DNA from 4 places in the Streptomyces sp. NPDC002092 genome. Region 1 is predicted to be linked to each of the others. Evidence: riboswitches for the same ligand, from Rfam matches in the RefSeq annotation. Region 1 holds a riboswitch; each other region holds the start of a gene.
What was found. Region 1 has a riboswitch for cobalamin ahead of ACWCRD_RS31930 (ribonucleoside-diphosphate reductase subunit alpha). Riboswitches for the same ligand answer to the same signal wherever they lie in the genome.
Positions count from the first base shown of each region.

Region 2: it holds a riboswitch for cobalamin, as region 1 does, so the genes downstream of both, ACWCRD_RS20975 (prenyltransferase/squalene oxidase repeat-containing protein) here and ACWCRD_RS31930 (ribonucleoside-diphosphate reductase subunit alpha) in region 1, are expected to answer to the same signal.
Region 3: it holds a riboswitch for cobalamin, as region 1 does, so the genes downstream of both, ACWCRD_RS36930 (HoxN/HupN/NixA family nickel/cobalt transporter) here and ACWCRD_RS31930 (ribonucleoside-diphosphate reductase subunit alpha) in region 1, are expected to answer to the same signal.
Region 4: it holds a riboswitch for cobalamin, as region 1 does, so the genes downstream of both, ACWCRD_RS21650 (cobalamin biosynthesis protein) here and ACWCRD_RS31930 (ribonucleoside-diphosphate reductase subunit alpha) in region 1, are expected to answer to the same signal.

Region 1 is NZ_JBSFDG010000015.1:199,021-203,222, reverse strand. Features, by position in the region: gene ACWCRD_RS31930 (ribonucleoside-diphosphate reductase subunit alpha) at 1-2,161, opposite strand, end outside; cobalamin riboswitch at 2,286-2,414, opposite strand; gene ACWCRD_RS31925 (GNAT family N-acetyltransferase) at 2,477-2,977, opposite strand; gene mctP (monocarboxylate uptake permease MctP) at 3,052-4,202, opposite strand, start outside.
Region 2 is NZ_JBSFDG010000008.1:358,257-362,458, forward strand. Features, by position in the region: gene ACWCRD_RS20965 (energy-coupling factor transporter transmembrane component T) at 1-240, opposite strand, end outside; gene ACWCRD_RS20970 (SCO2322 family protein) at 233-868, opposite strand; gene ACWCRD_RS20975 (prenyltransferase/squalene oxidase repeat-containing protein) at 865-2,058, opposite strand; cobalamin riboswitch at 2,178-2,308, opposite strand; gene ACWCRD_RS20980 (hypothetical protein) at 2,424-2,690, shown strand; gene ACWCRD_RS20985 (RidA family protein) at 2,700-3,113, opposite strand; partial or broken gene ACWCRD_RS20990 (nuclear transport factor 2 family protein) at 3,108-3,554, opposite strand; gene ACWCRD_RS20995 (MBL fold metallo-hydrolase) at 3,597-4,202, opposite strand, start outside.
Region 3 is NZ_JBSFDG010000020.1:137,587-141,788, forward strand. Features, by position in the region: gene ACWCRD_RS36920 (hypothetical protein) at 1-437, shown strand, start outside; gene ACWCRD_RS36925 (ArsR/SmtB family transcription factor) at 735-1,112, opposite strand; cobalamin riboswitch at 1,193-1,396, shown strand; gene ACWCRD_RS36930 (HoxN/HupN/NixA family nickel/cobalt transporter) at 1,424-2,533, shown strand; gene ACWCRD_RS36935 (fibronectin type III-like domain-contianing protein) at 3,171-3,380, shown strand; gene ACWCRD_RS36940 (hypothetical protein) at 3,536-3,802, shown strand; gene ACWCRD_RS36945 (hypothetical protein) at 3,894-4,151, opposite strand.
Region 4 is NZ_JBSFDG010000009.1:58,477-62,678, reverse strand. Features, by position in the region: gene cobN (cobaltochelatase subunit CobN) at 1-61, opposite strand, end outside; gene ACWCRD_RS21655 (cobyric acid synthase) at 58-1,569, opposite strand; gene ACWCRD_RS21650 (cobalamin biosynthesis protein) at 1,566-2,618, opposite strand; cobalamin riboswitch at 2,719-2,860, opposite strand; gene ACWCRD_RS21645 (hypothetical protein) at 3,012-3,239, opposite strand; gene ACWCRD_RS21640 (anion permease) at 3,274-4,202, opposite strand, start outside.

The DNA of each region.
Region 1 (4,202 bases):
GGTTCAGGGACTGGGACTGGTCGAGGAACGGCGTGCGGGCCGCCGCCATGTCGATCAGGCCGCGCTGCGGGATCTCCCACGCCGTGCGGTACAGGGCGCGTACGTCGGCCGGGATCCAGGTGAAGTCCTGCACCGAGCCGTTCGCCTCGCGCAGGGCCTCGCGGGTGCGGGCGTCCCAGACACCGAGCTCCTTGAGGTCCTTCACCAGGTAGGAGTTGACCTGGAGGAACTCGCCGGAGAGCGTCTCGCGCTTGAACAGGTTGGAGACCTGCGGCTCGATGCACTCGTACACGCCCGCGATCGACGCGATGGTCGCGGTGGGGGCGATCGCGAGGAGGAGCGAGTTGCGCATGCCGACGGTCGCGATGCGCTCCCGCAGGGCCGCCCAGCGCTCCGGCCAGGTGAGTTCGGTGTCGTAGTGGTCGGGGTGCAGGACGCCGCGGGCCGTACGGGTCTTCTCCCAGGCCGGCAGCGGTCCGCTCCGCTCGGCGAGGTCGGCGGAGGCCTCGTACGCGGCGAGCATGATGCGCTCGGCGATACGGGTGGACAGGGCCTTGGCCTCGGGGGAGTCGAACGGCAGGCGCAGCTTGAAGAAGACGTCCTGGAGGCCCATCGCGCCCAGGCCCACGGGGCGCCAGCGGGCGTTGGAGCGGCCCGCCTGCTCGGTGGGGTAGAAGTTGATGTCGACCACGCGGTCCAGGAAGGTCACGGCCGTGCGGACCGTCTCGTCCAGCCGTTCCCAGTCGATGTCCCCACCGGCCACGAACGCGCCGAGGTTGACCGAGCCCAGGTTGCAGACCGCCGTCTCGCCGTCGTTCGTGACCTCCAGGATCTCCGTGCAGAGGTTGGAGGAGTGGACGACATGGCCCGGCTCGGCCGTCTGGTTGGCGGTGCGGTTGGCGGCGTCCTTGAAGGTCATCCAGCCGTTGCCGGTCTGGGCGAGGGTGCGCATCATGCGGCCGTAGAGGTCGCGGGCCGGGATGGTCTTCTTCGCGAGCCCCGCCTCCTCCGCCCTGCGGTAGGCGGCGCCGAACTCCTCGCCCCACAGGTCCACCAGCTCCGGCACGTCCGCCGGGGAGAACAGGGACCACTGCCCGTCGGCGTTCACGCGGCGCATGAACTCGTCCGGGACCCAGTGCGCGAGGTTCAGGTTGTGCGTACGGCGGGCGTCCTCACCGGTGTTGTCGCGCAGCTCCAGGAACTCCTCGATGTCCGAGTGCCAGGTCTCCAGGTAGACGGCGGCCGCACCCTTGCGCCGGCCGCCCTGGTTCACGGCGGCGACCGAGGCGTCGAGGGTCTTCAGGAACGGGACGATGCCGTTGGAGTGGCCGTTGGTGCCGCGGATGAGGGAGCCGCGGGCGCGGATGCGGCTGTACGACAGACCGATGCCGCCCGCGTGCTTCGAGAGGCGGGCGACCTGGTGGTAGCGGTCGTAGATGGAGTCCAGCTCGTCGAGTGGGGAGTCGAGGAGGTAGCAGGACGACATCTGGGGGTGCCGGGTGCCGGAGTTGAAGAGGGTGGGGGAGGAGGGAAGGTAGTCGAGGCGGCTCATCAGGCCGTAGAGCGCGGCCACTTCGTCCACCGAGCGGCTGCCCGTCTTTGAATCAGATGCAGTGTCTTCGGCCAGTCCGCTCGCCACCCGCAGCATGAAGTGCTGGGGCGTCTCGATGACCTTGCGGGTGAGGGGGTGCCGGAGCAGGTAGCGGCTGTGGAGCGTGCGCAGGCCGAAGTAGCCGAAGCGGTCGTCGGCTTCGAGGTCGATCAGCGCGTCGAGGCGGTGGGCGTGGACCCGTACGAACTCGGCCGTGCGGTCGGCGATCAGCCCCTCCCGATGGCCCACGGCGACGGACTCCGTGAACGACATGACGCCCTGCGAGGCGGCCTCCGCGGCGATGCCGATCGTCAGCAGCCTGGCTGCCAGCCTGCTGTACGCGGGGTCCTCCGAGATGAGCCCGGCCGCCGCCTCCGTGGCCAGTTCGCGCAGCTGCGTCTCGTCCGCACGGGCGGACCGGCCGCGCAGCGCGGCGGCGGCGACCCGGCCGGGGTCGGCGTCGGGGAGGTCGGCGGTCAGCTCGGTCAGGGTCCGCAGCAGCGCGGCTCCCAGGCCGTCGTCGGACACGGCGGCGCTGGCTGAAACCGGGTCTGCTGGCGCGATGGTCACGTGAGGCTCTCCCTCGCTCGGCACGGGGGCCTTGCGGAGGGCAGGGGGCAGTCACGAGCGCACACGGCGTCGCGTCCACCGGCCCACTCCACGAGGCCCGGACGTCGAAGCACCCGGGCCGGATGGGCCGGGCACACCGTCGGCAGGTCCTCGGACTGACGCCCATATGCGCGCGAACACCTATGGGTACACCGTTGCGGGACAGTTCCGGATTCACACCGGATTCCCCTGCGGCGACAGCGAGCATGAGCATACATCTTGTGCCGGGTGAGGACAGCACCCCCATATGTTGTGTCGCGGCGACTTCGGAGCGTGTCAGAGTGTCAACTCATAGGTGAGGAGCGTGAACTCGGCGCCCGGGATCGGCTTCCAGTCGCGCTCGGGGGCGCGGACGAAGCCGGCGCGCTCGTAGATGCGGTGGGCGGCGTGCATGACGGGCTGGGTGCACAGGACGATGCCGGAGCACTCCGCGGCTCTTGCCCGGTCGACACAGGCGCGTACGAGGGCTTCTCCGGCGCCTCGGCCGCGCGCTGCCCGGTCGACGGCCAGCATGCGTATCTCGGCCTCTCCCGGGCCGGCCAGATCCGCCATGGGGCCGCCGGACGGGACGTAGGCGACGCCGCCGATCGGCCGGCCGCCCAGGTCGGCCACCAGCACCTCCGCGGCTGCCGCCCGCTTGGCGACGTCCCTCAACTCGGCCAGATACCAGTCGCTTTCACCGAAGGTGAGCAGGCCGTCCTGCAGATAGGCCTGGGCGGTGATCTCACCGAGGACCTCGTACTCACCGGGTTCCGCCTGTCTGATCACGATGTCCATGGTCCCGAGTCTGCCGGACGGGTACGACAACGGGCCGCCGGATTTCTCCGACGGCCCGCTGATCGCCGTGACCGCTAGTGGGACGCGCCCGCCGTCGCCGGCGGCAGCTCCACCTGGACGCCCGGGTCGCCCGCGTCCGCCGTGTAGTCGTCCGGCTTCGTCTCGTCGACGCCCTCCGGGGCCTTCAGGGCCTTGAGTACGAAGGTCAGGACCACCGTCACCAGAACGTTCAGGACGAACGCCGTGAGGCCGATGTAGCCGATCTGGCCGATGCCGGGGATCGCCGCGTTGGAGCCGCCGAAGTGCTTCTGCGTGGGCGAGGCGACGCCGTACGCGGCGAGGGTGCCGTAGACCATGCCGACCGCCCAGCCCGCGAGCAGCGCCCAGCGGTGGAACCAGCGCGTGAACAGGCCGCCGACCAGGGCCGGGAATGTCTGCAGGATCCAGATGCCGCCCAGCAGCTGGAAGTTGATGGCGACCGTCTTGTCCATCGTCAGGACGAAGACCAGGGCGCCCACCTTCACCAGCAGCGAGACCAGCTTGGAGACCTTGGTCTCCTGTTCCGGCGTCGCGTCCGGCTTGATGAAGTCCTTGTAGATGTTGCGGGTGAAGAGGTTCGCGGCCGCGATCGACATGATCGCCGCCGGGACGAGGGCGCCGATCCCGATGGCCGCGAAGGCCACGCCCGCGAACCAGCTCGGGAACATGTCCTCGAACAGCTGAGGGATCGCCAGCTGCCCGTTGGTGACCTTGACCCCCGCCGCGATCGCCATGAAGCCGAGCAGCGCGAGCAGGCCCAGCATCAGCGAGTACAGCGGAAGGATGGTGGTGTTGCGCCGGATCACGTCACGGCTCTTCGAGGACAGCGTCGCGGTGATCGAGTGCGGGTACATGAACAGCGCGAGCGCGGAGCCCAACGCCAGCGTGGCGTACGTCCACTGGTTCGCCTCGGCCGGGACCAGCGCCCCGCGCGGCTTCCCCGTCGCCGGGTTGGTCGCGCTGAAGGCCTCGCCCGCCTTGGCGAAGATGTGGTCGAACCCGCCCAGCTTGATCGGGATGTAGATGATCGCGACGGCGATGACGATGTAGATCAGCGCGTCCTTCACGAACGCGATCAGCGCGGGCGCGCGCAGACCCGACGAGTACGTGTACGCCGCCAGCACACCGAAGGCGATCAGCAACGGCAGGTCCTTCACGAACCAGTTGGAGCCCGCGTCGCCGCCGA
Region 2 (4,202 bases), on a different contig from region 1:
GCGGCAGGTGACGACGACGTACGCGGACGCCGTGATGAGGAGGGAGAGGAGGAGGGGGTTGGTGGTGCGGGTGGCTGCGGTGCCCAGGCCCAGGGACCAGAGCCACCAGGCTCCGGGGTGGAGTTGTGCGGGACGGTTCTTCGGGTCGGGTGCCGCCCCAGGCGGCACGAATGCCCGCAGGCCACGGGGGCGAGCGGCACGATTGCCCGCTTGCGCGGGCTTGGCAGCGCGGCTACGCATGCCTGCGTCGCCGTGCCTGCCACACGGCTGCTGCGGCCAGCAGCGCGACTGCGCCCGCCCCCACGAACAGCCCGACCGACGGACCGCCCGTCTTGTCCCCCTTCTGCGCGGCGGCTGTCGGCTTCTTCCCGCCGGAGACCTGCTCCCCGCACCCCTTCTCCGGATACCCGGCGATGGCGCACAGCAGGGCGTTCGTGTCGTACCGCAGCGGCTTCGCCACCGCCGCCAGCGCATCCGCCGTCGTGCCGTCGGCAGGCACCCGCGCGCAGACCGTGCGACGGACCGGCGGTGTCTCCCCGGACGGTGCGTCCGCCGCCGTACCGAAGTCGAGGACGAGCGCCACGCGCTTCTTGCCGTCCTGCGCGGGCGTCCGCGCGCAGATCACCGGGAACGACACCGCCCCACGCGGCTTCGCCGAGTCGCCCGAGTCCTCGCTCACCGAGAAGCGGAAGCCCTGGACGGCGCCGTCGGAGGGGCGGGCGGTGGCCGGGCCCTGGGTGGCGTACGTCCAGTGACCGGCGTCGTAGTCCCAGAAGGACCAGTAGCGGTAACCGGCGGCCTGCGCCTGGCCGCTGCCGGTCAGGGTCAGGAACAGGGCGGCGAGGAGCGGGGCGAAGCGGCGTATCACGGCTGCGCCTTCTTCTTGCGGCCGCTGATCAGGAAGCCGACGCCGATGCCGCCGACGAGGCCGACGCCGACCATCCACCAGACGCTGACGCCGGAGTCGTCCCTGTGGGCCGCCTTGTGCCGGTGCCTGGCGGGCGCGGGGCCGGTCGCGTTGAGGAGCTTGACCAGGTCCTGGCCGCCGAAGTCGTGGACGTCGAAGTGCTCCGCGTGCGCCGCGAGGATCAGCTCCGCGTATGCGGCCGGTCCGGCCTGCCGGGCCCACGCGGCGGAGTTGGTCTCCAGCCAGCGCATGGCGTCGGCAGCCTTGTCGCCGTGGCCCGCGGTGGCGAGGGCGAGGACCGCGTCGGCCGTGTTGCCGTAGTCGGGCTGGGGCTTGGCGCCGGGCAGCGCCGACGTCAGGTGCTTGTCCTCGGCCAGGGCCTTGACGAGGTACGCGGCACCGTTCTGCGCGGCCTGCTCGGGGCCGGTGGCCTTCTTGCACGTCGGAGTGGCGCCGGTGGATTCGGGGGAGTCCCCGGCCAGCCCCTTGCCGAGTGCGCCCACGACCGCGGCCGCGCTCGCGTCCGCGTTGGCGGACAGCCTGCCCTTCTTGTCCGGCTGGAAGGCGAAGGCACCCGAGCCGTCGCCGCCGCAGGGGAGGGCGAGCTTCAGCAGGGCGTCGTAAGGGGACTTGCCGTCCTTCACGACCTGGTCCGGCTTGTCGCCCACGGCGGTCAGCGCGCCGATGACGACGGACGTCGAGTTCGCGTCACTCGCTCCGCCCGGGGCGTAGCCCCAGCCGCCGTCCTCGTTCTGCACGGACTTCAGCCAGGCGACCGCCTTGCCGGTGACGCTCCCGTGTCCGCCGAGCGCGGCAAGGGCCTGCACGGCGGCGCCCGTGCTGTTCGTGTCCACCATGAGCTTCGCGTCACAGGCCTTCGCCGGGTCCGCGCGGAACGGCGCGAACGCCCCGTTGGCACACTGCTGTCCCGCCAGCCAGTCCACCGCCTTCGCCGCCGGCTTCACCCCCACGGTGTCCTGCGCGAGCAGCGCCAGCGACTGGCGCCAGACGCCGTCGTACTTCGGGTCGGAGGTGCCGTACAGCCCGGCGGGCAGGGACGGCGAGGGGGACGCGGCGAAGGCGGGGACGGCTGCACCGAGTACGACGGTGGTGGCGGCCAGGGCCGCGGCGCTGCGGCGGACGACGTTCATGATCGGCGGGTGCCTCTCCCTGCGGGAGCGGGCAGCACGGGACGACCCCGGCGGCTCGGCTCCGTATGCCTCGACGGTGCCGCACGCCGACGGGTGCCGACGCACGTGAGCCGGTCACAACCGCGCGGGGCAGTCCGGCTGGCCGCCCGGCGTGGGGCGGCTTCACGGTTGCGGGTCAGCGCCGGAATTGCACCGGCTTCCCCCCGTACGGCGTGATGACGACCCGGCCACTGTACCGGCCCGTAGGAAAACGCTGAGAGCCGCCTGTGAGGCGTGCGGCGCTATGTTCGGCCCATGACGACGGGAGGCTGCTCGGCACGGGCCGGATCAACGACAATGTGATGGTGACGTCCTAGGGGCCGTACGTGATCGACTGGAGGAATGCGGAGGAGGGTCACCCGGGCCTGGACTGGGGCATCTCCGCCATGATCCTCGCGCAGGTCGCCGTCGGGAACGAACCGGTCGCCGACGCCGCCCGCGCCATGCCGGCCGCCCTCCTCGCCGGCCCCTCCCACCTCACCGACGAGCGCCTGACGGAGGCCCGACGGCGGCGCGCGGCCAACGCGACGATGAGCCGAGAGGAGGTCGAACTCCTAGGAAAGGCAGAGGAGTTGATACGAGCGATCGCGTAGGGGGCGTGCTCAGCCGACGACGGCCACCGCGTCCACCTCCACCAGCACCCCCTCCCGGACCGGCTCCGCCACCACCGTCGTACGAGCGGGCAAGGGTGAGCAGTCCGTGAAGAAGGCCCGGTAGACGCGGTTGAACTCGGCGAAGTGGGTGCGGTCGGCCAGATAGCAGGTGCAGCGTGTGATCGACCGCCGGTCGCCGCCCGCCGCCGCGACGACGGCCTCGACGTTGGCGAGCACCTGCCGCGCCTGCGCGCCGAAGTCCGCGGGCATCTTCCCGGTCGCGGGATCCAGCGGGCCCTGCCCGGAGGTGAACAGCAGCGGACCGCTGCGCACCCCTTGGGACAGCGGCGGCGCGCTGCCGTCGGCGAAGGGGACGTAGGGCGCGCGGTCGGTGCGGACGGGTTCGAGGGGGCCGCGGCCGATGTGCGGGGTCGGGCCGCCGAAGGGGAGGTGCAGGGTGCGGGAGGCGAGCAGCCAGCGGCCGTCGACGCGGCGGAAGGTGTCCTCGTAGTGGCCCACTTGGACGGGAGGGCCGGCCAAGACCATGCCGCCCGTCCAGCCTTCGATCCGGTACGTCGTGAAGTACGAGGTGGCCTCGGCCGTGTCCGCCGAGGTCACCGTGGTGCGGATGTTGGACATCACCCGCCGCGAGAGCTTGTCCGCGGGACGCGCGCCGAAGTACTTCCGCAGCGCCTCCCGTCCCTCGGACCGCCGGCCGTCCCCCGGAGGGGGCCACTCCCACCAGCCGTCCTCCGTGAACAGCTCGGCCACGGAGGCCGGTTCGCCGAGGTCGAGGCGGTGGACGAAGTCGAGGATCAGACGCTCGCAGGCGCGTTCGGCGAGGAGTTGCTGCAACGGGTCCATGGGACCGTTGGTACCAGCGGCGGATCACCGGACGCGACCGCTTTACACCGCCACGTACGTCACCGGGCCGCTCCCCGCCACCGCCTCCGCCCGCCCCAGCTTCACCAGCCGCCGCAGATGCGCTTCGGCCTCCGAGACCGCGATGTTCCGCGACCCGTACGGGATCTGGGCCCAGGGCCGGTTCCATTCCATGCGCTCGGCGACCTGCCAGGGGGTGAGCGGCTCCACCAGGAGGGCCCTGAGGCCGGTGAGCCGCTCCTCGTGATGGTCCAGCAACTCCCGTACGCGGGCGGGAGCGTCGGCGAACACGTGCTGGTGGGCGGGGAGCACCTCGGCGGGGGCGAGACGGCCGACGCGTTCGAGGGAGTCGAGGTAGTCGCCGAGGGGGTCGGTGACCGTGGTGTCGTCGGGGTCCTCGTACAGGCCGATGTGCGGGGTGATCTCGGGGAGCAGGTGATCGCCGGAGAACAGCCGCCCGTGGCCCGGGAGTTGACCCGGATGCTGCTCCTCCAGGTGCAGGCAGACGTGGCCGGGGGTGTGCCCCGGCGTCCAGATCGCGCGCAGCCGGCGGCCCGGGAGGTCGAGCAGCTCGGCGGGGACGATCTCCCGGTCGGGCAGGGCGGGGGAGAAGCCCGGCAGAGTGGTGCG
Region 3 (4,202 bases), on a different contig from region 1:
CCACCGGCAGGACCAGGCAGGTCGGGGGGGCCGGGGGTGTGCAGGTGCAGCAACTGGCATGTCCGGCAGGCACGCCGGTCCTGGCCGGTACCCCTACCCGGAACAGCCAGGGAACCACGGTGAAAGTGACCCTGAAGAACGCTGACGAGGCAACGGTGGTGAGCGCAGTCGGCGGAAGGGTCGATGCCGTGCAGGCGTCGAAGAACACCGTCGTGGTCGCGGTGAGCTCCGGTGAGGACAGCGATCTCATCGAGCTGGACCGGAGGAGCGGGCGTGAACTGCGGCGCGTGACAGTCAAGGGCATGGACAGCTCGTCTCTGCTGCGGCACACGCGGGATGGCTGGGTGATGTTCTCGGACAGCACCGCGACCTTGGTGGACCTGGACAAGGGGACGTACCAGACGTTCAACCTGCCGGGGACGCTGACGAGCTTCTGAGTCGGCGCGAAAGGGGGCCTCCACGCGTCGTCCGGTGCGCAGGCCCCTCACATTGAACGAGTCGGGATGCGTGAGCGATGCGTGAGCGGATGATCCAGCAGAGACCATCACGGTGCGGACGAAGCAAGATCCCATCAGGACTCTTAAGCCATTGGTTGTGGGTTCGAGTCCCACAGGGCCTACCGGTGGTAGGCGGGGGATATGCCCTCCGACCTGCTACGCAGCGCCTGAGTCGGCTTCGGTCGGGCCGGGCGCTGTGGCGTTTTCGGGCCGGTGCGTGAGCAGCCGCACATACCGTCAGCCCGAGCCGCCTTCCCCTGTCGATTCCGGCGTGCAGTGTTTCAGCAGCGCGGAGATCGGGCCCTCGACGAGTCGGTAGCGCACGATCCGGCCGTCCTTCTCGCCCTCGACGATGCCCGCGGTCCGCAGGAGACGCAGAGCCTGGGAGACGGCCGTGTCCCGCATGCCGCTGGCGACGGCGAGGTCGGAGACGGCGATGGGGCCGGCCTCCTGGAGGGCGAACAGCAAGGACAGGCGTCCGGGATCGGAGAGCAGCGAGAAGCGATCGGCCCAGGCGCGCACGCGCTCGGGGTCGCCGACGGCGGCGATGGCATCGCAGACCCGATGGCCGTCAATGGTGCGCCGCCCGGCGTGTTCCGCGGGGACGAGATGCATGGGTCCATCATCGCAGCGAACAGCTGCCGATCTCCATACCTGTTCAGCTGTGCAGCCTTGCAGCCACTGCCTGCGGCCTTCTAGGGTGAGCGGGCCGTGGTGTTCGGGAAGCCGGTGACAGCCTTCAGGGGCTCAGTCCGGAGCGGCCCTCGCCACTGTGATCGGGGAGTTCGTCGCCCACGTCCCGCAGGGGACAGCCACTGGCCGCCGCAAGGCGGTTGGGAAGGCGGGCGGCGGACGTAGGACCCGTCAGCCAGGAGACCGGCCACGGCATCACGAAGCTGATCCACGAGGTGCTGGAGCGTGACCGAATGACCGTGTCCCAAGGCGTGCCCGAAACCGCCGCCGCCCCGTCCTTCCGCTGGCGTCGCGAGGACACCGTCAGGACCGCGGGCCTGCTGGCTGTGATCGTCGCTCTGCATGTGGCCGCCTTCGGGATCCTCTTCCTCCTCGTGATCCCCCATCACTACGCGGTCGGTACCCAGGCGTTCGGGGTCGGCCTCGGCATCACCGCCTACACGCTCGGCATGCGGCATGCCTTCGACGCCGACCACATCGCCGCCATCGACAACACCACCCGCAAGCTGATGGCCGACGGAAAGCGGCCGGTGTCGGTGGGCTTCTGGTTCGCGCTCGGGCACTCCAGCGTGGTGGTCGTCATGGCCGCGCTGGTCGCCGGGGGCGCGCACCTCGCCGGCACCCTGATGAACGACAGCTCCCCGACCCACCAGGTGCTCGGCACGGTGGGCACCACGGTCTCCGGCGGCTTCCTGTACCTCATCGCCGCCCTCAACCTCGTCGCCCTCGTCCGCATCGCACGCGTCTTCCGTGCGATGCGGGCCGGACACTACGACGAGGCGGAGCTGGAGGCGCACCTGGACTCGCGCGGCTTCATGAACCGCATCCTGGGACGCCTCACCAGGTCCATCCGCCGCCCCGGCCAGATGTTCCCTCTCGGCTTCCTGTTCGGGATCGGCTTCGACACCACGACCGAGGTCCTGCTGCTCGCCCTGGCCGGCAACGGCGCCGCCGCCGGGCTGCCGTGGTACGCGATCCTGTGCCTGCCCCTGCTCTTCGCGGCGGGCATGAGCCTGTTCGACACCCTCGACGGCACCTTCATGAACTTCGCCTACCAGTGGGCGTTCTCCAACCCCGTTCGCAAGGTGTTCTACAACCTCACGATCACCGGCCTGTCCATCGCAGTGGCCTTCTTCGTCGGCACGATCGAACTGGTCGGCGTGCTGCACGACAAGCTCGGTCTGCAGGACGCCGTCACCGGCTGGATATCCGGGCTGGACCTGGACAACGTCGGCTACGTCATCGTCGGTCTGTTCGTGGCCGTCTGGGCCATGGCGGTCGTGTACTGGCGCCTGGCCAAGGTCGAGGAACGCTGGAGCGCCCGCACCGCCGACACCGGCTGACGGCACAGCGTCCATCGCCTCTCGACTTCAGTCGGTGCAAGCAGCGACCAAAGTCGCCGTGGTTCAGCATTTCGGCCGCTGCCCGGCTCGGTTCGCCGCTGCGAGGCTGCCGTCATGGACAAAGCGAAGATCTCGCGTCGGGCCTTCGCCGGCCTGGCGGTGGCCGCCTGTACGGGTCTCGTGACGCCGATGGTGAAGGCCCCCCGAGGACGGCGAGTCGACGTCCTGCTGGCCCGAATGACCGTCGCCGACAAGATCGCGCAGCTGAACATCCCGGTCTGTCTGCCCCAGGCACTCCTCGGCGACTCCACGGATCCGACCGGCACGCGGGAGCACCGGGAGGCGTACGTGCCCGGCGCCACGGTGGTCGGGAGGAAGGCGGACCGGATGAGGCTGGGCCCGGGCGGGGGGTTCTTCGGCCTGGCCAACCAGTCCCTCTCCGGCTCCGTCCCGGTGCCTCGTCCACTGAGCCCGCGGCAACAGGCGCTGCAGCACAACCACTTGCAGCGCCTCGCCCGCGCCAACCCGCTCGGCATCCCCCTGCTGCAGATCAGCGAGGGCACCCACGGCTCGGTCGGACCCGGCTCGACCATCTTTCCCGAGGGGCTGGCGCTGGGCGGACGACCAGGCGTCGGCGTTGCTGCTGTACATCCGGCTGCGGGGTGTGCGGAAGGGCCATGTGGAGCCCGGGAAGCGGGTCACCGTCACCTTCGGCATCGTGCCGAGCCGCGATCTCACCCTGGTGGACGGCGAGATGCGCACGGTCGTCGAGCCGGGCACGTTCGAGATCAAGGTCGGGCGCTCCGCGGCGGACATCCGCCGACGGGCGGTTCTCCGCGTCACCTGAGGCCGTCCCCAGCGGCGCTTCCGGGTGAGATCACGTTTGAGATCACGAAACCTGGCGCGCTGCCGTCCGTTTTGGGGTATTTCGCACTAATCTCCCGTTGCAGCAAGGAGTTGATCTGTCACAGGTCGCATCCACTTCGCTCCACCGGAGATGACATGCACAAGCTTCGCAAGGCCGCCGTCCTGGTCGCCGCCCTCGGGAGTGTCGCGTTTCTGGGCGCAGGCGGCGCCCATGCCGACGGTGGCGTCGGCGTCCAGCAGAGCACCACTTGCAGGTCGCACGACCTGAACATCAGCGTCCTTGGTGAGGTCGGGCTCATCGACGGCCTGTTGGGCAACGCCCTCAACGGCGAGGGCAACACGGGGGCGCAGAGCACCTCCGAGGGCTCGGACATGGGCTGCAGCAACGCCTTCGGCAAGTAGTCGCGGACGGCTGCTGCCGGATGAGCGGCCTGCCGGGCGGAGCGCCCGGCAGGCCGTGGCCGTTCCTCGCGGCCTGCCGGGCGGTGCTTCGTTACTTGGATGCCGGCGGAGTGACGTTCCCGAGGTTGAAGTCGCTCCCTGTCGTGAAGGCGGGGGCCGCGTCCGGGCTGCCGTGGCGCCCGCTGCGGCTGTCGTCGTCGTAGGCCACGGCGTTGGACTGCGAGTTGGCCACCGCGGTGACGCCCTCGTCGTCGTGGCCGTGGTCGTGGGCGGAGCTGACGCCGGCACCGAAGGCGGAGAGGCTCGCGATCGCCGCGGCTACGACGGCAACACGCTGAAACTTGCGCATGGTTAGACCCTTTCTTGCCCGGGCGCGACGCCCTGGCTTGGCTACGTATTG
Region 4 (4,202 bases), on a different contig from region 1:
ACGAGGCCCGGGCGGCCAACAGATCCGTGTCGGCGGTCGACAACAACAACACTGTGCTCATGCGGGCGCTCCCGGTGGAATGAAAGGCAGTCCTTGCGGCGCGCCCGACTCGATGAGCCGCCACAGCGCGTCCGTGTCCGCGTGTTGTTCGATCAGGTCGCCGAGCCGGTCGAGCTGCTCCTCGCGCAGCGCGGCGAACGAGGTGTCGGGCGCCGGTACGAAACGACGGCCCGCGGCGGCCGCCACCTCGCGCAGAAAGGCCCGCCGGAAGCCGTCCGACTCCAGCGAACCGTGCCAGTGCGTGCCCCAGGTCTGCCCGACGCGGATGCCGTCCAGGAAGGCTTCCCCTCCGCCTATGTCGGCGACCCCGTGATGGATCTCGTATCCCTCGACGTGCTCGCCGAGGGCTTCCCCGACGGGCCGGGTGAGGGTCTTCTCGCGGGCGAACCGCACCCGCACGGGCAGCACTCCGAGCGCTTCGACATGCCCGCGCCGGCTCTCGACCTCGTCCTCGATGTGCTCGCCGAGCACCTGGAAGCCACCGCAGATGCCGAGGACGGGCCGCTGTTCGGCGGCCCTGCGGACCAGGGCGTCGGCAAGTCCCCGCTCGCGCAGCCACTCCAGGGCCTTCACCGTTCCCCGGGTCCCCGGTACGACGACGAGGTCGGCGTCGGCGAGTTCCTCGGGCCGGTCCACGAACCGCACCACGACGCCCGGTTCGGCGGCCAGGGCGTCCACGTCGGTGAAGTTGGACATCAGCGGGATCGCGCACACGGCGACCCGCAGCACGTCCTCGCCGACGGGCGGCGCCACGTTCGACTCCCGCACCGTCCCCCGGAGCGAGACCCGCAACCCGTCCTCCTCGTCGATGCCGAGGCCGTGCTGGAAGGGCAGGACGCCGTAGGTGCGCCGTCCGGTGAGGCCGTGCAGCATGTCCAGCCCTGGCTCCAGGAGGCTGACGTCACCCCGGAACTTGTTGACGAGGAACCCGGCGACCAGCTCCTGGTCCTCGGGCGAGAGCAGGGCGACGGTTCCGAAGAAGGAGGCGAAGACCCCGCCGCGGTCGATGTCACCGACCACGAGCACGGGAAGCCGTGCGTTGCGGGCGATCCCCATGTTCACGATGTCGGTCCGGCGCAGGTTGATCTCGGCGGGAGAACCCGCACCCTCACAGATCACGGCGTCATACGTGCCCCGCAACTCGGCGAGACAGTCGAGCACGGTCCCCAGAAGCTGCTGCTGCCGCCCACCGTGATACCCGCGCGCACTCAGCTCGCCGACGGGCTTGCCCATCAGCACGACCTGGCTGCTCTGCTCGCCACCGGGCTTGAGCAGCACGGGGTTCATCAGCGCGGTCGGTTCGACCCGGCAGGCCTGCGCCTGCATGGCCTGAGCCCGCCCGATCTCGGCACCCTCGCGCGTCACGAACGAATTCAGGGACATGTTCTGCGCCTTGAAGGGCGCAACCTTGACCCCCTGCCGCACCAGCCAACGACAGATCCCGGCGGTGACGACACTCTTCCCGGCATCGGAGGTCGTACCGGCAACAAGAAGCCCCCCGCCGCTCATGACGCACCGCCGAAGGCTGTGGGCAGTCGTTCCGCTGGGGCGATGGGGGTCCCCCCGCTCGAGTGAAGCCGAGAGTGGGGGAGGGTGGGCACAGCCCCCACCGCCGGGCGCCGTGCGACCCGGCCCCGCAGCACCGCCCCAGCCGCACTGACCCCCAACGCCAGCCACCCCACCCGCCGCGACAACCGCACAGCCCGCTCGATGTCCCCGACCTCCACAGCCCGCCCCTCCGCGTTCAGCACAGGCCGATGCTCGACCCGCCCCCCATACGACAAGGTCCCGCCCAGCCGCACCCCCAGCGCCCCGGCGAACGACGCCTCCACGGGCCCGGCGTTGGGGCTGGGATGCTTCGCGGCGTCAGAACGCCACACCCGCACCGCCCCCCGGCGGTCACCCCCCGCGACGGCCGCCAGCACGGCGGTCAGACGGGCCCCCGGCCACCCCGCGACATCGTCCAGCCGCGCCGAAGCCCACCCGTACCGCCGGTACTTGGCCGACTTGTGCCCCACCATGGCGTCGAGCGTGTTGACGGCCCGGAACCCGAGCAGTCCCGGCACCCCGCCCACGGCCCCCCACACCAGCGCCCCCACGACGGCATCGGACGTGTTCTCGGCGACGGACTCCACAACCGCCCGCGCGATCCCGTCGGCGTCCAGGGCCTGCGGATCCCGCCCGCACAGATGCGGCAGCCTGGCCCGGGCGCCCTCGACGTCCCCGGCCTCCAGCGCACGCCCGATGCCACGGGCCTCGCGCGCGAGCGAAGTCCCCCCGACGACGGCCCAGGTGGCGGCCGCGGTCAGTGCGAGGGAGGCGGCACGGGACGGACGTAGGGCCCGCTGCGCGACGACACCGAGCGCGATGGCGCTCCCGGCGCACACGGCGGTGTGCAGCGCGCCCCGCCCGCGATGGTCCCGCCACAACACCCGCTCCACGGCCCCGGCGGCCCGTCCGAACAGGGCGACCGGATGCCCACGGCGCGGATCGCCGAGCAGATGGTCACCGAGGAGGCCGGCGGCGGCGCCGTACGCGAAGACGCGATCGGCACGCATCGGCTCAGCCGGCCGTGGGGTCGAGCAGCGACCTGGTCCTGAACCTCAAACGGCAGGCTGGCATGGCGACATGTCCTCACTCAGGGTGTCCACGCCCTGGTTCGACGAGACCGGCGGTGAGAGTTCCTGGCTCCCGGGGCTTACTACCCCGGTGACAGTGGCGGGACCGCGCCGGACTTGCACCGGCTTCCTCTCGCGCCGCCGTAGATGGCTTCGGCAGTCCACCACGCCCCCGAACGGCAGTCAACTTGCCGTTGACCTGCGACGGGGGAGTGTGCTGAGGCCCACACCCGGCGCTCTGAACCGTGCATGAAAAACCCATGGGGCGAGGAGGCACGAAAGGGTGCGTCCTCGCCCCAAGGGACGGTGGGAAAGGCCGGTCCGGCCGCGGCCTCAGGCCTTGGTGACCACCAGATGGATTCCGTACGCCACGGCCGCCGCGCAGCCCGCGAAGGCCACGTACGCGCCGGCCACCGCGAGGGACGCCGAGTTGCCCTGCGCCACGGCCCGCTCGCGGCGCGACAGGCCCATGATGCCGAGGGTGAACAGGGCCACGAGGCCCACCGTGACCGCGAGGCTGACGCCGAAGACGGAGCCCAGGGCTGCCCAGTCGATCTTCATGCTGCTTCTCTTCCTTCGTACCGGGTGGGCGGGCTCAGACGGCCGCGGCCGGCGGGGTCGCCGGGTCGGGGACGGCGGTCACGGAGGACGGGGCGGGGATCGTGGCCGTCAGGTCCTCGGTCACCGTGCCCGCCGGGGGCGGGGTCACGGCGGCGATCGCCGTGGTCACCACGCCGGGCGGCTCCTCGCTCTCGTTGACGTTCGACGCGTCGACGACCTCGCGCCGGGAGATCTTCCAGATGGCCGCGCTGGCGGCGACCAGGAAGACGGCGACGACGGCGGTGCCCCAGTCGCCGAGATCCGTCACGGACTCCGCGCCCGCACCGACCAGCGCAGCGGCCGGCAGCGTCAGGCACCAGGCCACGAGCATGCGGGTCGCCGTAGACCAGCGGACCACTCCGCCCTTGCGGCCGAGGCCCGCGCCCATCACCGAACCGGAGACGGAGTGGGTGGTGGAGAGGGAGAAGCCGAGGTGCGAGGAGGCCAGGATGACCGTGGCCGCACTGGTCTGGGCGGCGAAGCCCTGCTGCGGCTGGAGCTCGGTCAGACCCTTGCCCATGGTGCGGATGATGCGCCAGCCGCCGAGCCAGGTGCCGAGCGCGATGGCGAGGCCCGCGGAGAGGATGACCCAGGTGGGCGGGTCGGAGTTGGGAGCGACGGCGCCGCCGGCGACCAGGGCGAGGGTGATGATGCCCATCGTCTTCTGTGCGTCGTTGGTGCCGTGGGCCAGCGAGACCAGGCCGGCGGAGGCGATCTGGCCGACGCGGTAGCCCTTCTCGGCGGCCTTGCCGTCGGCCTGCTTGCCGAGAGTGCCCAGGGAATACGACAGCCGGGTCGCGAGCAGCGCTGCGAGGCCCGCGACGATCGGGGCGGCGAGCGCCGGGATGAGCACCTTGGTGACGAGCACGTCACCGTGGACCGCGCCCATGCCGGCCGAGGCGACGGTGGCGCCGATCAGGCCGC